2 regions of the Huintestinicola butyrica genome follow, and region 2 is predicted to be linked to the other one. Evidence: riboswitches for the same ligand, from Rfam matches in the RefSeq annotation. Region 2 holds a riboswitch; the other holds the start of a gene.
The links. Region 2 has a riboswitch for cobalamin ahead of OCV68_RS08000 (ABC transporter substrate-binding protein). Riboswitches for the same ligand answer to the same signal wherever they lie in the genome.
Positions count from the first base shown of each region.

Region 1: it holds a riboswitch for cobalamin, as region 2 does, so the genes downstream of both, OCV68_RS10425 (precorrin-8X methylmutase) here and OCV68_RS08000 (ABC transporter substrate-binding protein) in region 2, are expected to answer to the same signal.

Region 1 is NZ_JAOQKB010000009.1:91,846-103,043, reverse strand. It holds gene OCV68_RS10470 (hypothetical protein) at 1-116, shown strand, start outside; gene OCV68_RS10465 (TAXI family TRAP transporter solute-binding subunit) at 272-1,264, shown strand; gene gltS (sodium/glutamate symporter) at 1,301-2,473, shown strand; gene OCV68_RS10455 (hypothetical protein) at 2,492-2,677, shown strand; gene OCV68_RS10450 (hypothetical protein) at 2,729-2,932, opposite strand; gene OCV68_RS10445 (glycoside hydrolase family 27 protein) at 2,932-4,116, opposite strand; gene OCV68_RS10440 (AraC family transcriptional regulator) at 4,346-5,185, shown strand; gene OCV68_RS10435 (EAL domain-containing protein) at 5,235-6,857, opposite strand; partial or broken gene OCV68_RS10430 (ABC transporter ATP-binding protein) at 7,386-7,776, opposite strand; cobalamin riboswitch at 7,863-8,059, shown strand; gene OCV68_RS10425 (precorrin-8X methylmutase) at 8,158-8,829, shown strand; gene cbiD (cobalt-precorrin-5B (C(1))-methyltransferase CbiD) at 8,822-9,961, shown strand; gene cobM (precorrin-4 C(11)-methyltransferase) at 9,954-10,709, shown strand; gene OCV68_RS10410 (cobalt-precorrin 5A hydrolase) at 10,741-11,198, shown strand, end outside.
Region 2 is NZ_JAOQKB010000006.1:37,835-49,032, reverse strand. It holds gene OCV68_RS08020 (ATP-binding protein) at 1-902, opposite strand, end outside; gene OCV68_RS08015 (cobaltochelatase subunit CobN) at 899-4,582, opposite strand; gene OCV68_RS08010 (ABC transporter ATP-binding protein) at 4,579-5,370, opposite strand; gene OCV68_RS08005 (FecCD family ABC transporter permease) at 5,377-6,369, opposite strand; gene OCV68_RS08000 (ABC transporter substrate-binding protein) at 6,369-7,460, opposite strand; cobalamin riboswitch at 7,715-7,933, opposite strand; partial or broken gene OCV68_RS07995 (AbrB/MazE/SpoVT family DNA-binding domain-containing protein) at 8,205-8,339, shown strand; gene OCV68_RS07990 (hypothetical protein) at 8,505-9,677, opposite strand; gene OCV68_RS07985 (ABC transporter ATP-binding protein) at 9,746-10,732, opposite strand; gene OCV68_RS07980 (ABC transporter ATP-binding protein) at 10,745-11,198, opposite strand, start outside.

The DNA of each region.
Region 1 (11,198 bases), on a different contig from region 2:
AAGATACATACAAAATGGTGACAAAAGTATTCAGCGAGGCGTGGGTGAAACGGCTGATCGATGATATGAAAAGCGGAAAAGAACAGGATTTGAGCGACCGGCAAACAGATACATAATTGTGGCTGACTTATCGATCTGATAGGTCAGTTTTTTTGTGATATCTCCCCTGCATCACAAAATTAATAGCCATTTGACAGTTTATTTAATTATATCCGCTATAAAGTCTGATAAAATATATGTATGGGCAAAATGAACCGAAGGGCGGAATTTAATGAATATCAGGAAATTATTATCAGCCGCTGCTGCCTCAGTCATGGCAATGTCACTGCTGTGCTCCTGCGGGCAGTCAGGAGTGCTGAGACTTGGAACAGGCAACACGGGCGGCAACTACTATTCTTACGGAACTTTGCTGCATGAGCTTGATGAAAACGGCATTGAAGTCAAGAAAACCGCAGGCTCTCAGGCAAATCTGCGCCTGATGAATGAGGGCTTTATTGATATGGCAATAGTTCAGAGCGATGTGCTTTCCGAAGCGGTCAACGGCGTGGGTGACTTTGAAAATGAGCCTGTTTCGGGCGTGAGAGCTGTTGCGGGACTTTATGACGAGGCTTTTCAGATAGTCGTCCGCAGTAAGTCGGATATAAACAGCATAGCTGACCTTAAAGGCAAGAAGATATCTGTCGGCGATGAAGGCTCAGGCGTTGCGAAGAATGCCGAATATCTGCTGCTGTCGGCAGGTGTGGCTTTTTCATCGGTGGAGCCTGTTTATATGTCCTACAGCGACTCGGCTGCGGCACTTGAAAGCGGCGATATAGATGCCTTTTTCGCTATAATCGGCACTCCTGCCACTGTTGTGAGTGAGCTTGCCGAAAGCACAGATATACGCATTATTGCTCCCGACAGCCGCACTATTGAATATATGCTGAACATATACAAGGGTTACAGCGAGATAACCATACCTGCGGGAACATATCACGGTCAGGACGAGGATATCCCAACTATTGGCGTAAAAGCTGTGCTTGTTGCCGACTCCGACACTGACCGTCAGCAGATAAAGGACATAACTGCTCTGCTCTTTGGCAAAAGCAGCAGCATAAAATATTCCGTAGCCGTTCCCGAGCCTGATACCGAATTTGCTGTGTCGGATATCCCCTGCAGCTTTCATCAGGGGGCTGCCGATTACTACGCATCTGTCGGCATAACGGTAAGCACCGATCCCGAAAATGACGGAAACAGCTTTATTTTCGGTGCTCAGGATAATTAAGGGAGGCTCATTGTATTGCACACACTGAATATTGATATGTACCAAACTCTTGCGGTCGCCGTGGGAGTGCTGTATCTGGGCGGATTTCTAAAAAAGAAGGTCCGCTTTCTGGAGACATTCTGTATCCCTGCTCCTGTTGTGGGCGGAATAATATTTGCGGTTGTCTCCTGTTTGCTGTATGTTTTCGGCATAGTGGAATTTACATTTGATGAAACGCTGAAAAATGTCTGCATGGTAATGTTCTTTACATCTGTTGGTTTTCAGGCAAATATAAAGGTGCTGCGTGCAGGCGGAGTAAGTCTGGTGGTCTTTCTGTTCTGCCTTTGCGTGCTGATAATCACGCAAAATCTGGCGGCTGTGGGACTGTCCGAGCTGCTGGGTATCAGTCCGCTGATCGGTATGTGTACAGGCTCTATCCCCATGGTGGGCGGTCACGGAACATCGGGCGCATTCGGCGGAGTGCTGGAAGATTTCGGCATCGGGGGAGCTACCACCTTCTGCACCGCAGCAGCCACATTCGGACTTATCATCGGTTCTCTTATGGGCGGCCCTGTTGCACGCAGGCTTATAATAAAGCATGACCTGCTCAAGGGAGTTTCCGCTGAGGACGCTTCCATTCTTGAGGAAGAGGAGCACAAGCATCACCGTTCAGTAAGTATGTACGCTCCTGCGGCTTATCAGATTGCTATTGCAATGGGAATAGGCACTGTAGTTTCATGGGCGCTTTCTCTTACGGGAATGACATTCCCCGTGTATATCGGCTCAATGATCGTCGCAGCGTTTATGAGAAACATTGACGAATTTACAGGCAAGCTCCATATCCATATGGGCGAGATAAACGACATCGGCGGCATATGCCTGTCGCTGTTTCTGGGAATTGCCATGATAACCCTGAAGTTATGGCAGCTGGCAGAGCTGGCGCTTCCGCTTATAGTCCTGCTGCTGGCGCAGGTGATACTAATGGCACTGTTTTCCTACTTTGTGGTGTTCAACGCCATGGGACGTGACTATGACGCAGCGGTGCTGTCCGCAGGAGTATGCGGCTTCGGAATGGGCGCTACGCCAAATGCCATGGCAAATATGCAGGCGATAACCGAAAAATATGCGCCGTCAGTCAAGGCATATCTGCTTGTTCCCATAGTGGGCAGTATGTTTGCAGACTTTATAAACAGCCTTGTGATCACATTTTTTATCAATATAATCAACTGATAAAACGGGGGTAATTGTATGAAAGATAAGAAGCATAAGATCGATTATTTTTCCGAAAATCTGGCAGTGCCCGAAATTCATGTGGACTCTGCCGATGAAGCATCGGATAACAACATTGATGATAATGACAGCGGTGATGAAATGGTGTTTGATAATCTTGCGATACCCGAAATAAAGATCAGGCACAAGAAAAATAAGCAGTAACACTGTTAACGAAAACGAGCAGGCATTAAGTATTGCCTGCTCGTTTCTATTTTATCTGAATAATGTGCATTTCCCGCTTTCACGGTAATATGCTATAAGCTCTTCAACATCTTTTCTGGTGCAGCCGAAATGCTCCGCAAGGCAGTCGATGCAGAGAAATTCTTCTGCATTCCTGCTTATAAGCTTGCAGTGAATAGCAATATCGTCTGCCAGAAGCTCCGAGCCGCATTTTTTGCACGTCTTGTAGTTTGCCATTAAAGCTTTACTACCTTTGCACGGAACATCAGGCAGTCATGTGACTCGATCTGTGCCGCATATCTTTCGGAAAATGTGCCAATGACGGAATGGGAGTAGCAGTCGTAAAGCTCCAGTCCCCTGCCCGATGCCGCAGGCAGACCGATATCATAGAACTGGAGAGACATCTCGTTTTTCTTGTCGCTGAAATTGAACATACCTACGGCATAATCACCTCCGCTGAGAGGCTTTATAAGCGAGAACACGTTCTCGGGATTGTTCCACTGCCTGATGCAGTAAGGGCCTCTGCACTCAATATCCTGATTGATGGCGATAACGTCCTTGTTGGTGAGTATCCCCTTAGCAGCTTCGGACATCTTTCTTACATCGCAGCCTATCATAAGAGGAGAGTTCATTATCGACCAGAGGGCAAAATGGGTCTTGTACTCGGTGTCGGTGCAGCCGCCTACTACCTTGCCCAGCACCTCGGCGTTGTCACCGCAGCCGTGCATACCGACTACCAGCATATCCATATCGTTATGGCAGTAAACTCCGCCATATGCTTCCCTGCCTATCTGAGATTCTGCAATGCTCTTTATTGACTGCCAGTTATCCTGGATATCGCCTGTGGAGCGGAACATTTGTGCGCCGGATTCCCTTATCCAGCTGTAAACATCGTCATTTCCCCAGTTGCAGGCGGAGAAAAGGATATCTCTGCCGCAGTTTCTCAGAGCCATTGCCATACGTTTGTAGAGGTTCTCGCCGTCAGCGGATTTGGGCTTGTAGCAGTAGTCGTACTTTAAGTAATCAACGCCCCACTCCGCAAAGGTCTCAGCGTCCTGAAATTCATGCTCAAAGCTGCCCGGGTGACCTGCACAGGTGTGTGTGCCCGCACAGGAGTACATACCGAATTTCAGTCCCTTGGAATGGATATAGTCGGCAACGGGCTTGATACCGTTGGGGAACTTATACTTGTCGGGAACCAGCCTGCCGTTTTCGTCACGCTGCTTTTCGCTCCAGCAGTCGTCGATAACGATATACTCGTAGCCTGCGTCTTTCAGTCCGCTTTCAACGAAAAAGTCAGCGGTGGTCTTTATAAGTTCCTCGCTGATATTCCAGCCGAAAGTGTTCCAGGAGTTCCAGCCCATGGGCGGTGTATGTGCAAGAGGTGTGTTCATAATATCTTCCTTTCGATAAACACTCAGTGTTCATGTTTGATGATTATATATTATCACTGTTTACAGCTCACGTCAATTTAAGATTATGAATATCTTTAAAGAGATAATGTTCAAAATGTTAAAGTGCAGGCTGATACACATTTCACATAATGGCATATGCAGAAGATTTTATATTCAAAAAGTAAAATACACTCTTGACATCTTCGCAATACGGAGCTATAATAAATCAGATGTTTTTATCGAAAGGAACAGCATTATGGCAGTAAACCAGAGCATATACCCTACATTTGCACAGGTAAAGGAGCTTCCCTTTTATCTTACGGGAATAGGCGGCAGCGAATATCAGGGGCAGATATCACGCCCTGAGGGATATCTGTGGCACCAGATACTTTACAGCGCAAAGGGCACGGGAGAGCTGCGCTTTAATGACCAGACCCTTACCGTATCCGAGGGCAGATGGTTCTTCCTGCCTGCGGACTATCCCCATGAGTATTATCCCCTGACCGCCTGCTGGGACGTAAGGTGGGCAGCCTTTGACGGAAGCGCCTGCAAGGCTCTGCTTGAAGAGCTGGAAATGACAAAGCCCTGCGTTATCCGTCCCGAAAGCACCGAAAGCCTGTGCAATCTATATAACAAGATGTTCATTGAGCAGAAATCGGATAAGATATACGGAAATTACATCTGTTCGGGGCTGATATATCAGTATATCCTTGAATTTTACCACACTGCCAAATCAACGGAAGAGGGCAAGGACAGAAGCAGCCTGCTCATGCCTGTGCTGAACTACATCGACGATAATTACAGCAAGGATTTCCCCATGACCGTGCTTGCGGAGCTGGCAGGCATAACGCCACAGCACCTGTGTCGGGTGTTCAAGGAAACCATGCATATGCGCCCAAACGAATATCTTATGATGTGCAGGCTAAGCGAGGCAAAGCGTCTGCTTAAATTTTCGGATATCCCCGTGGCGGAGATAGGCAGGCAGATGGGCTTTTCCGATGCTGGCTATTTCAGCACGGTTTTCAGGCGGCATGAAAAAATATCCCCTGCTGAGTACAGAAAAAGAAACAGGGAGTTTTATACCAATAAAACATAATAATACCTGCATGGCTCTTGCATTTGTAAAAGCCATGCAGGTATTTGTTTTATTTCTCCGTCGGCATATCGACGACCTGAGTTGCGGAACCGTAAGCTTTGTATGGATGGCCGTTTTCGTCAAATTCGGCGGTGTAACGGACATGGAAAGGTATCCTGTTGACTGTCAGAGGGATTATGGCTTCAAGATGCTCTGCTCCCTCTGCCAGCTGCTTGTGCCAGTCACGGTACATATCGGCGTAATCGGGCGGGAAAAGTCCTGATTCGATTACAGGCTCGGGATAATTTTCCAGCAGAGGCGGAAGCCCCAGGTCACGCATACATCTGAAGCATGGGCGCATTTCCTTGGTATCGATGGTGTATTCCCAGCAGTAGATGTTTGCCTGCTCGCCTGCTGTTCTGAACTTTTTCTCGCTGTCATACAGCTTCATGTACATTTTCTTTTCATGGGTAATGTTGCGGATAAGCACATACAGCAGATACTGACCCTCGGCACGGCCTATCACACGCATAGTGCTTTCGATGCACAGGGAATCCTCGCCGCAGCACTGGGAAAACACCTCACGCCAGGTCTCACAGGTCTCATAATCGTTGGAAACTATGGCACGGTTGATGGTATCTATGTATATCTGCTTGTTTTTCTCGTCAAAATTAAGATTTTTCTGGTTGAGAATGATATCCTGCTGGTTCATATTCATGCCCAGCTCTTTAAGATACCTTTCGTTCACTCGGAGGGTCTCTATCTCGTCATCTTTGAATGAAATGACCGCAGCTCCGCCTACAAAGTTATTGAACACAAGGGTCTCAAAGCTTTCGGGGCTCCAGAATTTTTCGGCATCAAGCTTGTCTATAAGCTTCATTCCGGGAGCAAGCACATCGGATTTTAAGTTTCTCAGCATATTCACATATTCATTTTCGGGGACAGGCTTTGAGAACAGGAAGCCCTGGATATATATGCAGCCGATGCTTTTGAGATATTCCGCCTGCTCGGGAGTTTCCACGCCCTCGGCAATAACAGGAGTGCCCAGCCAGTTTGCCATTCGGATAATGGAGCTTATGATTATACCCCCACGCTTGGTGAGATTTCCACGCATGAACGCCATATCCAGTTTGATGATATCCACTTCGATATCCTTGAGGACATTGAGGGAAGAATATCCGCTGCCGAAATCGTCCATTTCAACCACGTAGCCCAGAGACTGAAACTTATTCACTATCTTAGCCATATGGTCATTTCCGCCGATCATGGAGCTTTCGGTTATCTCGGTACGCAGATTTGTGACAGGAATATCGTATTTTTTGCGGATCTCCTCTATACGCTCAATAAAATCGCCGCTGATAACATCATATCTTGATACGTTGAATGAAATGGGAACTATTTTTATATCAGTACCTCTGCACCTGCTGATAAAGCTGCATATCTCCTCAAAGACGTAAAGGTCAAGACGGGTAATAAGTCCGTTTTCCTCAAAAACAGGGATAAAATCCCCGGGAGACTGCATTCCGTATTCTGGGTGTATCCACCTGATCAGTGCCTCTGCACCTACTATTCTGCCGCTCATATAGTTGTACTGCGGCTGATAATATACGCAGAACTGCTTTTCCTCAAATGCTTTTTCGGCATTGGCGAGAAGCTCGTTCTTATTCATAAAGTACCTGTTATTTTCGCTCATATACACCATCCTTTGCAAGCTTATTGTTTGTTACAGTTAATTATAGCACATTTATACAAATAAATCAATAATCAGTAAATGATTTTATTTTGCTTTAACAAATTAACTGCCTTTTCCATATACAAAAGGCTCCTGCGACCGAAAAAGCCGCAGGAGCGATATAATACTAATCACCAATAAAACTATAGACAAAAAATCATCGCATAATCCATATACGCAAGATTATGCTCAATTTTTTGTATAGTTTTTAATTGGTGCTTAGTATAAGTGATCGTTATTCGGTTCTGAGTGCCTCAACGGGGTCCTTTTTGGAAGCAACTCTTGAGGGGATAAGGCCTGCAATAAGTGTAAGCACCATGCTGATAGCTACAAGCACCGCTGCTGCCTGAGGAGGCAGGAATGCTTTAAGTCCCTCAATGCCTGTAAGGTTATAAACTATTGCATTGATGGGGATTATTGCAAGGTAGGATATTCCTACGCCGATAAGTCCCGATGCGGGAGTGTAGGGATTACTGTCCCCTGTCAGCGTTCCGTCCTTTATCCTGACTATACGGTTGGCATACTGCTCCGCAAGCTCGGGGTTGTGAGTTACCATTATAACAAGCTTGTCCTTGGCAATTTCCTTGAGCAGCTCCATTACCTGAATGCTGGTCTCACTGTCAAGTGCGCCTGTAGGCTCATCGGCAAGGAGTATATCCGGGTTATTGATAAGGGCACGGGCAATGGCAACTCGCTGCATCTGACCGCCTGACATCTGGTTGGGCTTTTTGTGTAGCTGATTTCCCAGCCCCACCTTTTCCAGAGCTTCCACGGCTCTCTTCCTGCGCTCCGACTTGGAAACGCCTGAGATGGTCAGTGCAAGCTCAACGTTGGCAAGAACTGTCTGGTGAGGAATAAGGTTATAGCTCTGGAATATGAATAATATTTTCATATATCATGCAAGCAAAACAATTCCATACAATTTATTCATTGACAACAGCATACAGCAATGATATAATAAAGAAAATGAATATAAAAACATCAGGTGTCGGACGTTGGCGTTTATGTTAACGGGTCCGATAAAAAGGGAAACAGGTGAAAATCCTGTACGATCTCGTCACCGTGATAAATGAGCAGAGGAAAATATGCCACTGAGAAATCGGGAAGGCTCCTTTCTGTGATGAAGTTTAAGTCGGGAGACCTGCCTGCTGTTTGTACAAGGAAAGCCACGAGGAATTGGCAGGTACGTTTTTGATATACACCCTTACCATATCTGTCCGTCTCGGCACATTATGGCAAGGATGTATTTTTTTGAGGTATTATGAATATTGAGAACGTAAGCCCTGCGGATATTGAGCGCAGGAGCATGGAAATAATCGAAAGCGAGCTTGGCAGCACAGAGGGTTTATCCGAGACCGAAAAGCTGATAGTTAAGCGTGTGATACACACCACCGCTGATTTTGACTACAAGCAGAATATGAAATTCTCCGAAAATGCCGTTCAGAATGGGCTTGAAGCACTTAAAAACGGCACTGTTATCGTAACGGACACCCACATGGCTGAATCGGGCATAAGCAAGCCTGCCATGAAAGCGCTGGGCTGCCGTGCCTGCTGCTTTATGTCTGACAGTGATGTTGCGGAAAGGGCAAAGCGTGACGGAACTACAAGGGCTGTAGCTTCCATGGATAAGGCTGCGGAGCTTTTCGGTCATGAAAATGTGATATTCGCAGTGGGCAATGCCCCAACAGCGCTTATCCGCCTGGACGAGCTTATAAGGGTTGGAAAGGTAGAACCTGCGCTGATAATCGGCGTGCCTGTGGGCTTTGTAAATGTTGTGCAGTCAAAGGAGATAATCATGGGCGGAAGTGTGCCGTATATCGTTGCAGCAGGCAGAAAGGGCGGCAGCGGTGTGGCGGCTGCCATTTGCAATGCTCTGCTTTACAGGCTGTACGACAGGAAAACAGGCAAAATAACGGAGAACATAAATGCTTGACGAATACATATACCACGGAAAAGAAAAGCTCCGCTGCGGATATACTACAGGCTCATGTGCGGCAGCGGCTTCAAAGGCAGCTGCGGAAATGCTGCTGACAGGCGAATCTGTACACGAAACTCAGCTTATGACGCCCAAGGGCATTGAGCTTCACCTTTCCACAGAAAATGCTGAGATATCCGAAGCCTGCGCTTCCTGCGCTGTGCGCAAGGACAGCGGCGATGACCCCGACATCACCAACGGCATTCTTGTTTATGCCAAGGCGGAAAAGATACCTTTCGGCATTGAAATTGACGGCGGCAAGGGCATCGGACGGGTCACAAAGGCAGGACTTGACCAGCCTGTGGGAAATGCCGCCATAAACAGCGTTCCTCGCAAGATGATATCGGCGGCGATCACGGAGATATGCGAAAAATACGACTATCACGGCGGGATAAGGATAACGATATCCGTTCCCGACGGCGAGCAGATTGCCTTTAAAACCTATAATCCCCGAATGGGCATTGAGGGCGGCATATCCATAATCGGTACCAGCGGCATAGTTGAGCCAATGAGCAGCCGTGCACTTATAGACACGATTAAAGTGGAGGAGCGCATGAGGCGTTCCGAGGGCAGAAAAAATCTGCTGCTGACCATAGGTAACTACAGCCAAAACTTTCTTGCTGAAAATATGCCTATGATAATGAATTACGGAGTTAAATGCAGCAATTACATCGGCGACGCCATTGATATTGCGCTGGAGCTGGGATTTGAAAGCGTGCTTATAGTGGGGCATATCGGCAAGCTTGTAAAGCTGGGGGCAGGCATAATGAACACCCATTCGGCTCAGGCTGACGGTCGCATGGACGTGCTTGTTACCTGTGGAGTTATGGCCGATGTTGACCCTAAGATATTAAAAAAGCTCCCCTCCTGCGCAACGGTAGATGCCGCTCTTGATGAGCTTGACAAGGCAAATGCAGTTGACAGCGTGGCGGCTGTGCTTATGGAAAAGGCTCAGTATTATCTTGATGCAAAGGTCAAGGGAGAGATACCTATAGGCGCTGTAATGTTTTCGGACAAGCGTGGAATTATCGGCATGACAAGCTCTGCAGACGGGATAATCAAAACGCTTATGGAGGAGTACAATGGTTAATTTTGTGGGCGCAGGCTGCGGTGCGGCAGACCTTATAACCGTGCGTGGAAAATCGCTTATTGAACGGGCTGATGTTATTATTTACGCAGGCTCGCTTGTAAATCCGCAGCTGTTGGAATATGCAAAAAAAGACTGCGAGATACACAACAGCGCTTATATGACGCTGGAGCAGGTAATTGACGTGATAAAATCGGCAGAGCATGAGGGAAAAATGACCGTGCGGCTCCACACAGGTGACCCGTCGCTTTACGGTGCAATTCGTGAGCAGATGGACAGGCTGGACGAGCTGGGGATAAAATACGCCATCTGCCCCGGAGTAAGCTCTTTCTGTGGGGCGGCAGCAGCTCTTAGGGCGGAATATACTCTCCCCGATGTGTCCCAAACGGTGATAATCACACGAATGGCAGGCAGAACGCCTGTTCCCGAAAAGGAGAGCATTGCTGCTCTGGCTGCTCATAATGCTACCATGGTCATCTTTCTCAGCACGGGGCTTCTAAAGGAGCTTTCGGCTGAGCTTATCAGGGGCGGATACAAGCCCGACACCCCTGCTGCCATAGTTTACAAGGCAAGCTGGGCTGACCAGAAGGTTTGCCGCTGTACTGTGGAGGATCTTGCTCAGACTGCGTCGGATAACGGCATTACCAAAACAGCACTTATCTGCGTGGGGTATTTCCTGGGCAATGATTATTCCCTTTCAAAGCTTTATGACAAGAGCTTTGAGACTGAGTTCAGAAAGGCTGAGATTTAAAAGCTATAGTCACAAAAAGGAATGTTCAGGTATGAAAATAGCGGTTATATCCGTCACCGAGAACGGAAACAAAATATCACGCAGGATAGCTGCGGGTATTGGCATAGCCTGCGACAGATTTGCTTTTTCAAAGCACTGTGACGGTTCTGCTGTGCCTTTTGATGATATGAAGCAGATGACCGCAAAATGCTTTGGGGAATATGACGGGATCATTTTCATATGCGCCTGCGGGATAGCTGTGAGAATGATTGCTCCCCATGTGGTCTCAAAGCTCAGCGACCCTGCGGTTGTGGTCATAGACGAAAGCGGGAAATTTGCTATATCGCTGTTATCGGGGCATATCGGAAAAGCAAACGCCCTTACCGAAAAAGTTGCGGAGATCATCGGTGCGGAGCCTGTTATAACCACTGCTACGGACGTCGGCGGCAAATTCTCCCCTGACAGCTTTGCAGCTGCAAATGACCTGTACATCTGCGAATATGACATTGC
Region 2 (11,198 bases):
TTTGAAACCGCATTCCTGCCCTCATAGGCAGCATTGGCGCAGGCGGTCTTTATCATGGATATATCCGCTCTGTGTCCGTCAACCCCAAGAGATACGGATATCTCCGCCGCAAGGCGCAGTATTTCATCGGAATAAGTAACGCTCCCAAGCATTTTGCCCGCATCGGTTATCCTGCGGCAAAGCTTTTCCTGCTCGGGTCTCCATTTTTCAAGGAATGCCACGGGATCATTCTCATATTCAAGATAGCGCTTTACGACCTCGGTTCGCATTTCAATATCCGTCTCGCCCCTTACATCTACCACAAGACCAAATCTGTCCAGAAGCTGCGGACGGAGATCGCCCTCCTCTGGATTCATCGTGCCCACAAGCACAAATCTTGCAGGATGACTGAACGAAACACCCTCACGCTCCACAGTGTTAATGCCCATAGCCGCCGAATCGAGTATAACGTCAACAACATGGTCGTCCAGCAGGTTTATCTCGTCAATGTAAAGAATATTGCGGTTTGCATCGGCAAGTATTCCCGGTTCGAAGTGCTTTTCGCCTGTTTTCAGCGCTCGTTCAATGTCAAGAGTTCCAACCACTCTGTCCTCTGTGGCGCTGACAGGCAGATCGACCACCCTCATATGCCTTTTGACTGCTTTAAGCTCGTTTTTGCTGCGGCAGCTGTCGCACTGGCAGCTCCTGTCATACGGGTCACAGGAAAAGGGACAGCCCTCCGCTTCCATGCGCTCGGGGAGAACCTCAGTCAGCGCACGTACAGCAGTGGATTTTGCCGTGCCCTTTTCGCCCTTTATCAGAACTCCTCCCAGTGCGGGATTTATCAGATTAAGTATCAACGCACGCTTCATTTTTTCCTGTCCCACTATTGCCGTAAATGGGAAATAGGCTCTTTTATTCATTGGTCTTCACCCTCTATCCTGTTTTCTGTTTCAAGATAAGCCTGACGTATGGCTTCAAGCTGCTCTTTATCCGCATTCCAGTAGCCCCGACGGCTGTATTCCTCCATCTGCTCCAGAATATCCATGTAAGCATATGGGTTGTTTTCAGCCATGCGGCGGCGCATTTCCTCATCCTGCGCATATTTTGCGCAAAGGTCATTGTATATCCACTGCTCAACAGCTCCCGTGGTTGCCGCAAGACCCATAACATTCTCAAAACGGTCGGCTATCTTCTGCGCTCCGTGATATTTGTGAGCAAGCATACCGTCTATCCACTTGGGGTTGAGCACTCTTGTCCTGATGCCCTTTGCTACAGCCTTTTCGGCAGTTTCGGTAACAGGCACCGCTCCCGTTGTGTCGGTGATAAGCATTACCGCCTTTTGTCCCCTTACCATCTCAACGGATTTGGCAAGTCCGCCGAAAAATTCATAGTAATGGTCAAGGTCGGTTATCTCATATTCGTTGTTGTCACGAACCTGAGAGACTATCTCCACGCTTTTGAGATTTTGCTCGTAAAGGTCACCCATGTCTCCGCCACGTTCTTTTCGGTTATAGGCATAATGCAGAGATGTCAGGAACCGGCTTCCTATCTGCTCTTCCTTTTCCCATGCCTTTGTCTCGATTATGGAGGTTATGCCCGTGCCGTATTCTCCCTCTCGGGGTCCGAATATCCTTGTTACTGAAAGCCTTTCTGCTTCATCGTGGTCATATCCCCTGTCGGTCAGATAGGCATAAAGCTTTTTGGAATTTGCCTTCATATAGTTCTGCCCGTCCGTTTCGTCCGCTTCGTTCACAAGATGAAGAAGATCGTCCAGATTATCAATGATATTCGGGAAAAGGTCACGGAAAAATCCGCAGATGTTTATTGTAACGTCAATACGGGGTCTGCCCAGCTCCTCAATGGGGATAAGCTCATATTTGGGGTTCCATGCCGAATTTCCCTTTGCAAGCCTTGCGCCAAGGTAAGCCATTATCTGTCCGATAGTCTCACCCTGGGTGCGGGATGTCTCAAGTCCCCACAGTATCACCGCAGTGGAATTGGGGTAATGGTTGTATTTGTCAAAATAGGTTTTGATAGTATTTTCCGCCGCTCTTGCGCCACGCTGATATGCTGTCAGAGTTGGCACAAAACGCTGGTCAAACTGATAAAGATTATATCCCGATGGAAGCACCTCAGGGCTGCGGTATATGTCTCCGGCTGCCTTTGCAGGGATATATCCGCCTGAAAGTGCATTCAGCAGCTGCTCATTTTCGGCATTCTGCTTTACCTCGGCATATTTTTTTCGTCCGTACTCAATAGTTCTGCTGAGCTTTTCGGGAACACTTTCGCCTGCAAAATATTTATCTAAATATTCCTCAGCCAGAGCGTTTATTTTTCTGAGCGGCTCGCCGCCCTTTTCTTCTGCCCCCACAAGGTCAATGCCAAGCTCCTCGGCAGCGATATCGCACAGCGACGGTGTATCATCGTGAGGCTTTTTCAGCAGCTCACGGACATAGCACTGCGCCTCTTCATCGGAATAAGCCTGACCGAAAATGTGCAGACCTTTGGGAATGAGGGAGCTGTTCAGGCGGTAAAGCTCCGACTCAAGCTCTTCCATATCCGTCGGCAAACTTAGCTTTTCGGCAAGGGCGGCGATATTCTGCTTTACTTCATCTGCCGCACTTTTTGAAAATGCAAGCTGATGATGATAGTCGTCCAGCATTTTTGCAAGCTCCGCATACTCGCCGTAAAGTCCGCTCTGAATAAATACAGGCGGTTGATAGCCCACAAGTGCGGCATGGGAGCGGCGCTTGGCAATAGTTGCTTCCGCAGGATTTCCGCAGTAATACAGATAAAAATGCGGCGTGTCGTAAAGCAGCATATCGGGATAGCACGTTCCGCTCATTCCGCATTCCTTGCCCTTTAAAAATTCCAGAGTTCCGTGTGTTCCTACGTGGATAACAGCGTCCGCACCGAATTTATCGTGAAGATACCTGTAAAAAGCAATGTACTGATGATGCGGCGGAAGAGACTTATCATGATAAAGCTTGTCGTTATCCTCGTGAAGCCCTCTTGACGGCTGGATACCCACCAGCACATTTCCATATACAGCAGCAGGAATAAGGAAATCACCGTTATCATCGGTCATGATATCTCCGCCCAGTTCGCCCCATGCGTTTACTACGGAATTTCTGTCAGCAAAGCCGTTCAGGAATTTTTTATAGTCCGCCAGCGAATATCTGAGCATTTTATCATCATCGGAATATTTGCCCGTATTGACAAGACCGCCGTTTATAAAGTCGGACATGAGCTTTTGTGCATCAGCCTCTTCCGCAGTATAGCCGTTGTTTTTCAGAAGCGAAAGGATAGCCGAAACTGACTCGAATGTATCCAGAAATGCACCGCCGAAAACATTGGACTCTCCGGGTGGGTAGTTATAGCATATTATCGCTATCTTCTTGGCGGAACGGGCTTTCTTTCTGAGCTCTATAAATTTTTCCGCACGGTCTGCAAGAGCTTCAAGGCGCTCTTCGATTATTTTTATCTCGTCGGAGGTAACGTCAAACTCCTCATCATACATAGGTTCTGTTTTGGCACCAACCGGAAGCGTAAGCATTGCTCCGTCCTGCTCGGGAAGCATTACAGATATAAGCACCTCTGAGGCTGTGCAGCCCTGCACCGAATCATTCCAGTCCTTTTCCGTGCGCCTTGACATAAAGAGCGGGTGCAGATAGGGAACATTAAGCTCTTTGAGCATATCTGTTCCCGCTGAAATGTTTCCGCCCATAGGGCCTGCGCTCAGTCGGAAGGACATACAGTTCATTATAAGCTCGGTCTTTGCAGGCATAAACTCTGTCAGCAGCTTTTTCAGCGTTCCGTCATTTATGCCGTCCATTCCCGAGACTGCCACAGGCAGCACATTTGCGCTCTTCTGCAGGCGCTCGCATATCTCAGCCACTGCCCCCGAATAGTCCATAGGATAAATATGGCCATAGTAAAGGAACGCAATAACAGGCTTTTCCTCATCAAAAGGAAAATCGGTGGAAAACTCCTTAAAGCTGCCGTAGCATTTCATATCCTTTGGCCTGCAGACCACAGCCGCAGGTACCTCCCTCGGTTCGGCGGGCTTGGGCAGCTTTTTCCCGCCTCCATATTCCCTCAGTATGAGATACAGCATATTCAGGATATTGTTATAGTCCGCAACATAGAAATACTTGCAGATAAGCGAGTAATTTCTCATATCACGCATTTTTCCGGGCATGATCTTTCCCATAGCCTCCGCCATGGACTGCATTTTCTTCATAGCTGCCATATCGGGCTTTTTTCCGCCGCCTGACATCATTCCCGCTGCGGAAAAGCTGCCCAGCTTCAGGTATTCCCTTGCCGAATTGCCGTAAGGGATAACATTTCCATTACATTCCCTAAGCCCCTTATAAACAGCCTTTACAGTCTCAACAGGGCTTCCCATAAGGTCAACAAATACCATATCGGAGGTCTTTATATCGGATATGAGCCTGTCGGTCTTTTCTTTGCCATACTCTGTGACTGCATAGTAAAGGCGCAGCTCCAGAAGTTCCTCTTCAAGGCTCATTATCTCCTTTGCCGCTTTCATCAGACTTTTCAGGGCAGGGGCGGAAACGGTTATAAAAGTAAATTTCATTGTTTTTTCCTCTTTGCATAAAATACAGGCGAATTATCCTCGCTGTCGGAAAGTATCTCCGCTTCAACGCTGAACACGTTTTCAAGCTCGCCGTTCTCAAGCAGCTCTCTCGGAGCGCCGATAGTATGTACCTTGCTTCTGTTCAGCAGGATCAGCTCATCGGAATATCTTGCCGCATGATTCATGTCGTGCAGCACCATCACAACGGTTATCCCCTCTTCACGGTTGAGCGCCGCCACAAGCTCCATTATCTCCAGCTGGTGAGCGATATCAAGATAAGTCGTCGGCTCATCGAGAAGCATAAGCTCAGGCTTCTGCGCTATTGCCATGGCAATACGGGCACGCTGCCTTTCGCCGCCTGAAAGCGCATTTATTTTTCTGTCCTGCAGCTTTGTCATGCCTGTGCGCCTGATTGCCCATTCAACAATGCTTTTATCCTCGCTGCCCGTGCCTGACCACCACTTTTTATGGGCATATCTGCCGTATTCAACCAGCGTTTTAACGGTTATATCGCTCATGCTCGTGTCATTCTGGCACAGCACCGCCATTTTCTGCGCCACAAGCTTTGTATTGGTGCGGAAAATATCCTTTCCGTCAAGCAAAACCTGTCCGCTTTGCGGACGGAGATTTCGGCTCATTGCCCTTATGAGGGTCGTTTTTCCGCAGCCGTTGGGGCCAATTACGGAATATATCTTTCCACGCTGTATATCAAGGCTTATGCCGTCAAGGATACGGGAATTTCTGTAGCCTGCGCAAAGATCTCTCACAGATAAAATAGTATTTTCCATATGCGCCTACTTTCTGAGAAGGTACAGGAAGAAAGGAACTCCCAGTACAGCCATAACTATTCCCACAGGTATCTCGGTGGGGCTTAAAACCGTTCGAGCAAAGGTATCGCTGAGCATGACCAGCGCCGCTCCCAGGAGCGCTGTTGCAGGGAACATTATCCTGTAGTTATTTCCGAGGATAAGCCTTATGCTGTGGGGAACGATAAGCCCCACAAAGCCCAGCAGACCCACAACGCTTACCGCAGATGCCGCAAGCAGTGCCGCCAGAGCGGTAAAGCCAAGCCTCGTAAGCTCAACATTAAGCCCCAGTCCCCTTGCGGTATCATCACCGAGAACAAGTATGTTCAGCTTGTCCGCAAAGATGAACGCCAGAAGCAGACCAGCGATCGTATAGGGCAGTATGGTCCTTACCTCGCTCCAGCTTCGTGAAGAAAGACTTCCGTTCATAAATGTAAGCGCACCGTGAACTCTGTCGCTGAAAAAAACAAGTGTCGCCGATATTCCCGCACCGAAAAGCTCAGATACCGCAACGCCCGAAAGCACTATCCTTGTGGGGTCGATGCCGCCCTTCCATGCCAGAAGGTATATTATCGCCGCTGCAAGCATTGCTCCCCCGAATGCGGCTATGGGCACAAAATTCTGCCACTGGGGAAATATTACAAGTATTACGATACCGAAAAGTCCAGCTCCGCTGCTTATGCCTATAATAGACGGATCTGCCAGCGGATTTTTCATCACGCCCTGCAGTATTGAGCCTGAAAGCGCAAGGTTTATACCTACAAGAGCGGCAAGAATCATTCTGGGAAGCCTAATGTTCCAGATGACCTTGTTATTGGTCCCCGTATGATCTCCCGAAACAGTATCTATAATATCCGAAACGGAAATATCCATCGTTCCCACAACGTTGCCAAGAATAAATGCAAACACCACTGCCGCCGCAAGAATGACAAGCACCGCCGCTTTAAATGAGACGGTTTCTCTCAGATCTGTTTTTTCCATCAGAACGTTTCTTCCACCTCTCCGTAAATATCGGGATAAATGCTCTGCGCCATATATTTTATGGCATCAACATAATACGGGCCTGCATTATAAAGATAATACTGCTGGGGAAGATAAATTACCCTGCCCTCGCTTATGGCATTCACCGAGCTCCACGCAGGATTTGAAGCGAACTGCTCTTCGACAGTCTTTTTAGCCTCTTCATTGCTTGATATCATAGTTGTTACAAGAACATAGTCGGGATCCTTTTCAACGATGTACTCGATATCCAGCGGAGTTGTTTCTGAACCTACGGTATCGGGGGCAAGACCCGATGCGATGTTATCAAGCTCAAGGATACCTGCAATATCGCCTGCAATGCTGTTGTCAAGCTTTACGGCAAGTGATTTTGAAGTAACATAGAGAATTACCACTGATATATCATCATCGGGAAGCTTGTCGGTAATTTCCTTTTTGCCCTTTTCAAGCTCTGCGATGCGCTGTTCGGCAAGCTCGCTCTGACCCAGCAGTTTTCCGAATGCACGGTATGTATCAACAACGTCAGAAAAGCCTCTGATATGCGACTGGATAACGTTATAGCCCATCTCACGGAGCTTTGAGCTCTGAGTGGTCTGGGTGCCCACCTGTGCTATAATAAGGTCAGGCTCCTGTGCTATTACAGCCTCCATATCAACAGAATACACGGGGCCTATCTGGGGAAGCGACTTTATTTCCTCCTCATATCCTTCTGTAAGGCGGACATTATCGCTTACATCGGAGGTACAGACGGATTTGCCTCCAAGGTCATACCAGATATTCAGCGGAGTGCCTGACAGCACGGCTACCTTTTCAGGCTTTGTTTCTATGGTCGTTTCATATTTGAGATAATCACGCACCGTGAGAGGATAGTCATCGCCTGTAACGAGAATGGCTTCCTCACTGTCCGAGACCTTGTCGGCTGCTGCGGCATTTTTCAGTCCACCGACCCCTGCATTGTTCGCTGTAGTCTCAGCCGCTCCCTCTGATGAAGTGCCTGCGTCCGATGATGCACAGCCCACTGCCGATAAAGCCACGACCGCTGCCATAAATGCTGTTAATACTCTTTTTTTCATGATCCAATATCCTTTCGTGAACTTATATGTATTTATGCAAATAAAAAACGGACATTACCCAAGCCCCAGCATGGATAATGTCCGTTTGCTTAATTCTTTCACTTTTTATGATATGATATGCCGTGCCAGGTTTTGCCAAATATAAAAAAGGCAACACACAAGCGCCGCCAAAGCAGCCGATTTTTCACATCATACCATCATTTACGTTCCGGAGTTCCGCAGACAAAGGAAAAATTTCCTCATAAACAATACCCTGCACGGGGAGGATACAGGCAAGTATTCCGACTTATTGCCCGCCAGAACGGCTCGCATACGCCTTCCCGAAGAAACTCTCCAGTGACTGACTCACGTCATGTATGCGTTAAGACAAAATACGGCAACGGCCTTGCTCAGGATTCGCACCTGATTCCTTGTTAGGCTTGGCAGCTTTTGGTTAAAAGCACTGCTTTTGCACCTGTATCCCGATAGTTATTCATTTTTTATTATTTTACCATCTTATTATTCGGTTGTCAATAGAGACTTGATGAACTTCAAATGCCTATGTTATTTCATTTTTCAAATAAACACCTCCTTTTTAAATATTTAATTTAATAGCAAATAGCCATACTCTCAATGACCATAGATGAATAATTCACATGAAAGCAGAAAAAATAGTAAGGCAACCAAAAACTCAGGAAAAAGTCAGCATCGCAATCATATTGCTGCGATACCGATCTTGAATTTATACGTGAAAGGAACGATACTATGAAAGCAACAGGTATTGTCAGGAGAATTGACGATCTCGGAAGAGTGGTCATTCCCAAAGAGATAAGGAGAACTATGCGTATCAGAGAGGGCGACCCCTTACAGGCAACAATTACACAGGCGGACAGGCTTATACGGCTGGCTGAGAGATTGAAAGGCAACAATACATAATAAAAAATGACCTCAACCTGTTGAGCATATATGAATCTGCAGTCATAAATTTAACATGCAGTATTAGTCTATAAATATTCATCAAGAGTTATAAGATAAGGCAATTACGCCGTAGGGTCAAATCATTATTTACATTGTTACCGCCCTCAGCACCAGGCTCCAGCTGATACACACAATACAGAATGAAGTCAGCGTGGAACAGCAGGGCGGCAGACTGCGGAGCTTTGTTTTTTCATAAAGCTTCATTGCAGTAAGCGGTGTGAAAATTGCCGCAACAAGTATGGATATTATCATAAGAGGAACACTCATTTCGTAGGTGTTTATGAATGCGGAGATTATTACAAAGCCCGAAAATGTAAAGGCGCTTTCTCCCCGCTTTACCTTTGGAAACCATAAAAAAATGCTTGTGGCAATGGTGATAAGCTGGCAGCACATGACTGTGGGGAATTTATACGCCGCACAGGAATTAGCAAGCGGGTCAAGCCACCATGCCAGCACTGCTCCGATATACATTCCAACTGTTCCCCAGCTGCTTCCCCAGAAAATAAGCTCAGAGGGGTCTGCCAGTAGCCACCTTACATACAGTCTGCTGTCCGAAAAGCTCCTGTTATCCGCAGGAGAGCTTTTGTATATGCTCATATCTATGGGTGTCATCCACGGAAGATGTCGGCAGAGCAGCACGCACAGCGGCACTGTCACTGCCATGCCGATAGCTGCGGATACAAATGCGGGCAGTCCCAGCGGCTTTACTATGTACGGCATTGCAATATACGCTCCGAAGCCCGCAGGAGCAAGTCCTCCGAGGATCATCTCGGTGGCGATCTTTTTTGCACCGCCGCCGTATATGTTAAAAAGCAGCGGAGCAAGGCTGCAGAAGGATATGAACGTTGCTGCCCAGCCGTTCATGGTCGCCCTGTGATAAACAAGGTTTGCAAGGAGCATTGCTCCCGTGCTGACAAGAAGCATAGGAATAAAATAACCGCTGCCGCCAACAAGATCAGTGCCGCGGAAGCGTGAATTTGTCCGCTCAAAGAAATATCCGATGAACGTAAATATTATCATCACAACACCGCAGACCCATGTTCTCATTACCTGACCCTCGGGTATCTCCCCTATCAGCCACTGTATCTCCGACCATACATAGCCTGCGTTTTTCCCTGCGATTATCTCGTCAAGACTATCTATATAATGGTTTGAAGCAATGCTGTCCTGCAAGGTGTTCATTATGAACATCAGCGCCGTACATATTATCAGCGTGACGATATAGGCAGGCAGAGCACCCTTTCTTTCCTTGAAAAACATATTCCCCCTCCTTGTAAAGCAGCGCCGCTCATAGCTCATATGAACGGCGCTGTACTGTACAATGGATATTATCCGCAGAACTTGCTGCACATAACAAAATGTCCGGGAGAAACCTCCACGTTTTCGGGGCATTTTTCCATGCACTCATCGTCCGCATATATGCAGCGTGTGCAGAACGGACAACCCTTGGGCGGATTTTCGGGTGACGGAGTATCGCCGACTTTAAGGTCAAGGCTGAAGCCCTCATCGTTTATGCCCTTTTTGATACTGGGCGCCGCTTTGAGCAGCACCTTGGTATAAGGGTGACGTGCATCGCTGTAGATATCCTTGCTCTTTGCCCTCTCAACGATATGACCAAGGTACATGATAAGTATCTCATCTGCGATCTGACGAACCACCGCAAGGTCATGTGCAACCAGCAGTATCGAAAGGTTAAGCTCGCTCTGGAGGTCCATAAGCAGATTTATTATCTGAGCCTGCAGTGATACGTCCAGTGCGGATATAGGCTCGTCTGCCAGCAGCAGCTTGGGATTTACCACCAGCGCACGGGCTATTACCGCACGCTGCCTCTGACCGCCCGAAAGCTGGTGTGGATATCTGGTAAGGAAGTCGGTATCAAGACCTATAAGATCAAAGGTCTTTTTGATGATAGCCATTCTTTCTGCGGGGTCTGATACGCCCGAAAGCTTCAAAGGCTCCTCGATGGACTCCTGAATGGTAAAACGTGGGTGAAGCGAAGAAAGGGTATCCTGGAATATCATCTGGACGCTTTTCTTCATCTCGTCCCTGTCCTCTGGATAAAGCTCGTCCAGAGGGCAGCCATGAAATCTTACAGTACCTGTAGTGGGCTTTTCGATATCGGAGATTATTCTCAGCAGTACGGATTTTCCGCAGCCTGATTCGCCTACAAGGGCAATGGTCTTGCCCTCCTCGACCTCCAGCGAAACGTCGTCAACGATACGCTTGTTGCCGACTACCTTGCTGAACAGTCCACGTCTTACGGGATATAATTTAACAATGTTATCGCATGATAATATGGGATATGATTTATCCATATAGCTCACTCCTTATTCAAGAACCGTATCGTCGGCAGTATTATAGTCAAGAAGCGGGAAGTGGCAGGCGCAGAATCTGTCCTCGCCTATCTGTTTCAGCTCGGGGACTTCCTTGCGGCAGATGTCCTTTGCATAGGGACATCTGGGAGCAAATGCGCAGCCGGGCTGAGGCTTTGCCATATTTGGAGGGAAGCCCTCGATGGACTTCAGTCTCTTTGTCTTACGTGCTTCAAGCAGTGGTACGGACTGGATAAGTCCGACAGTATAGGGGTGGGCAGGCTTTAAAAGCAGATCTCTCTTTGGTGAGGATTCAACGCAGCGGCCTGCATACATTACAAAGATATCATCGGAGAACTGGGAAACAACGCCGAAGTCATGGGTGATTATCATAATGGAAATGCCCGTTTCCTTCTGAAGCTCGCTGAGAGCCTCGATTATCTCCGCCTGAATGGTGATGCCAAGGCTT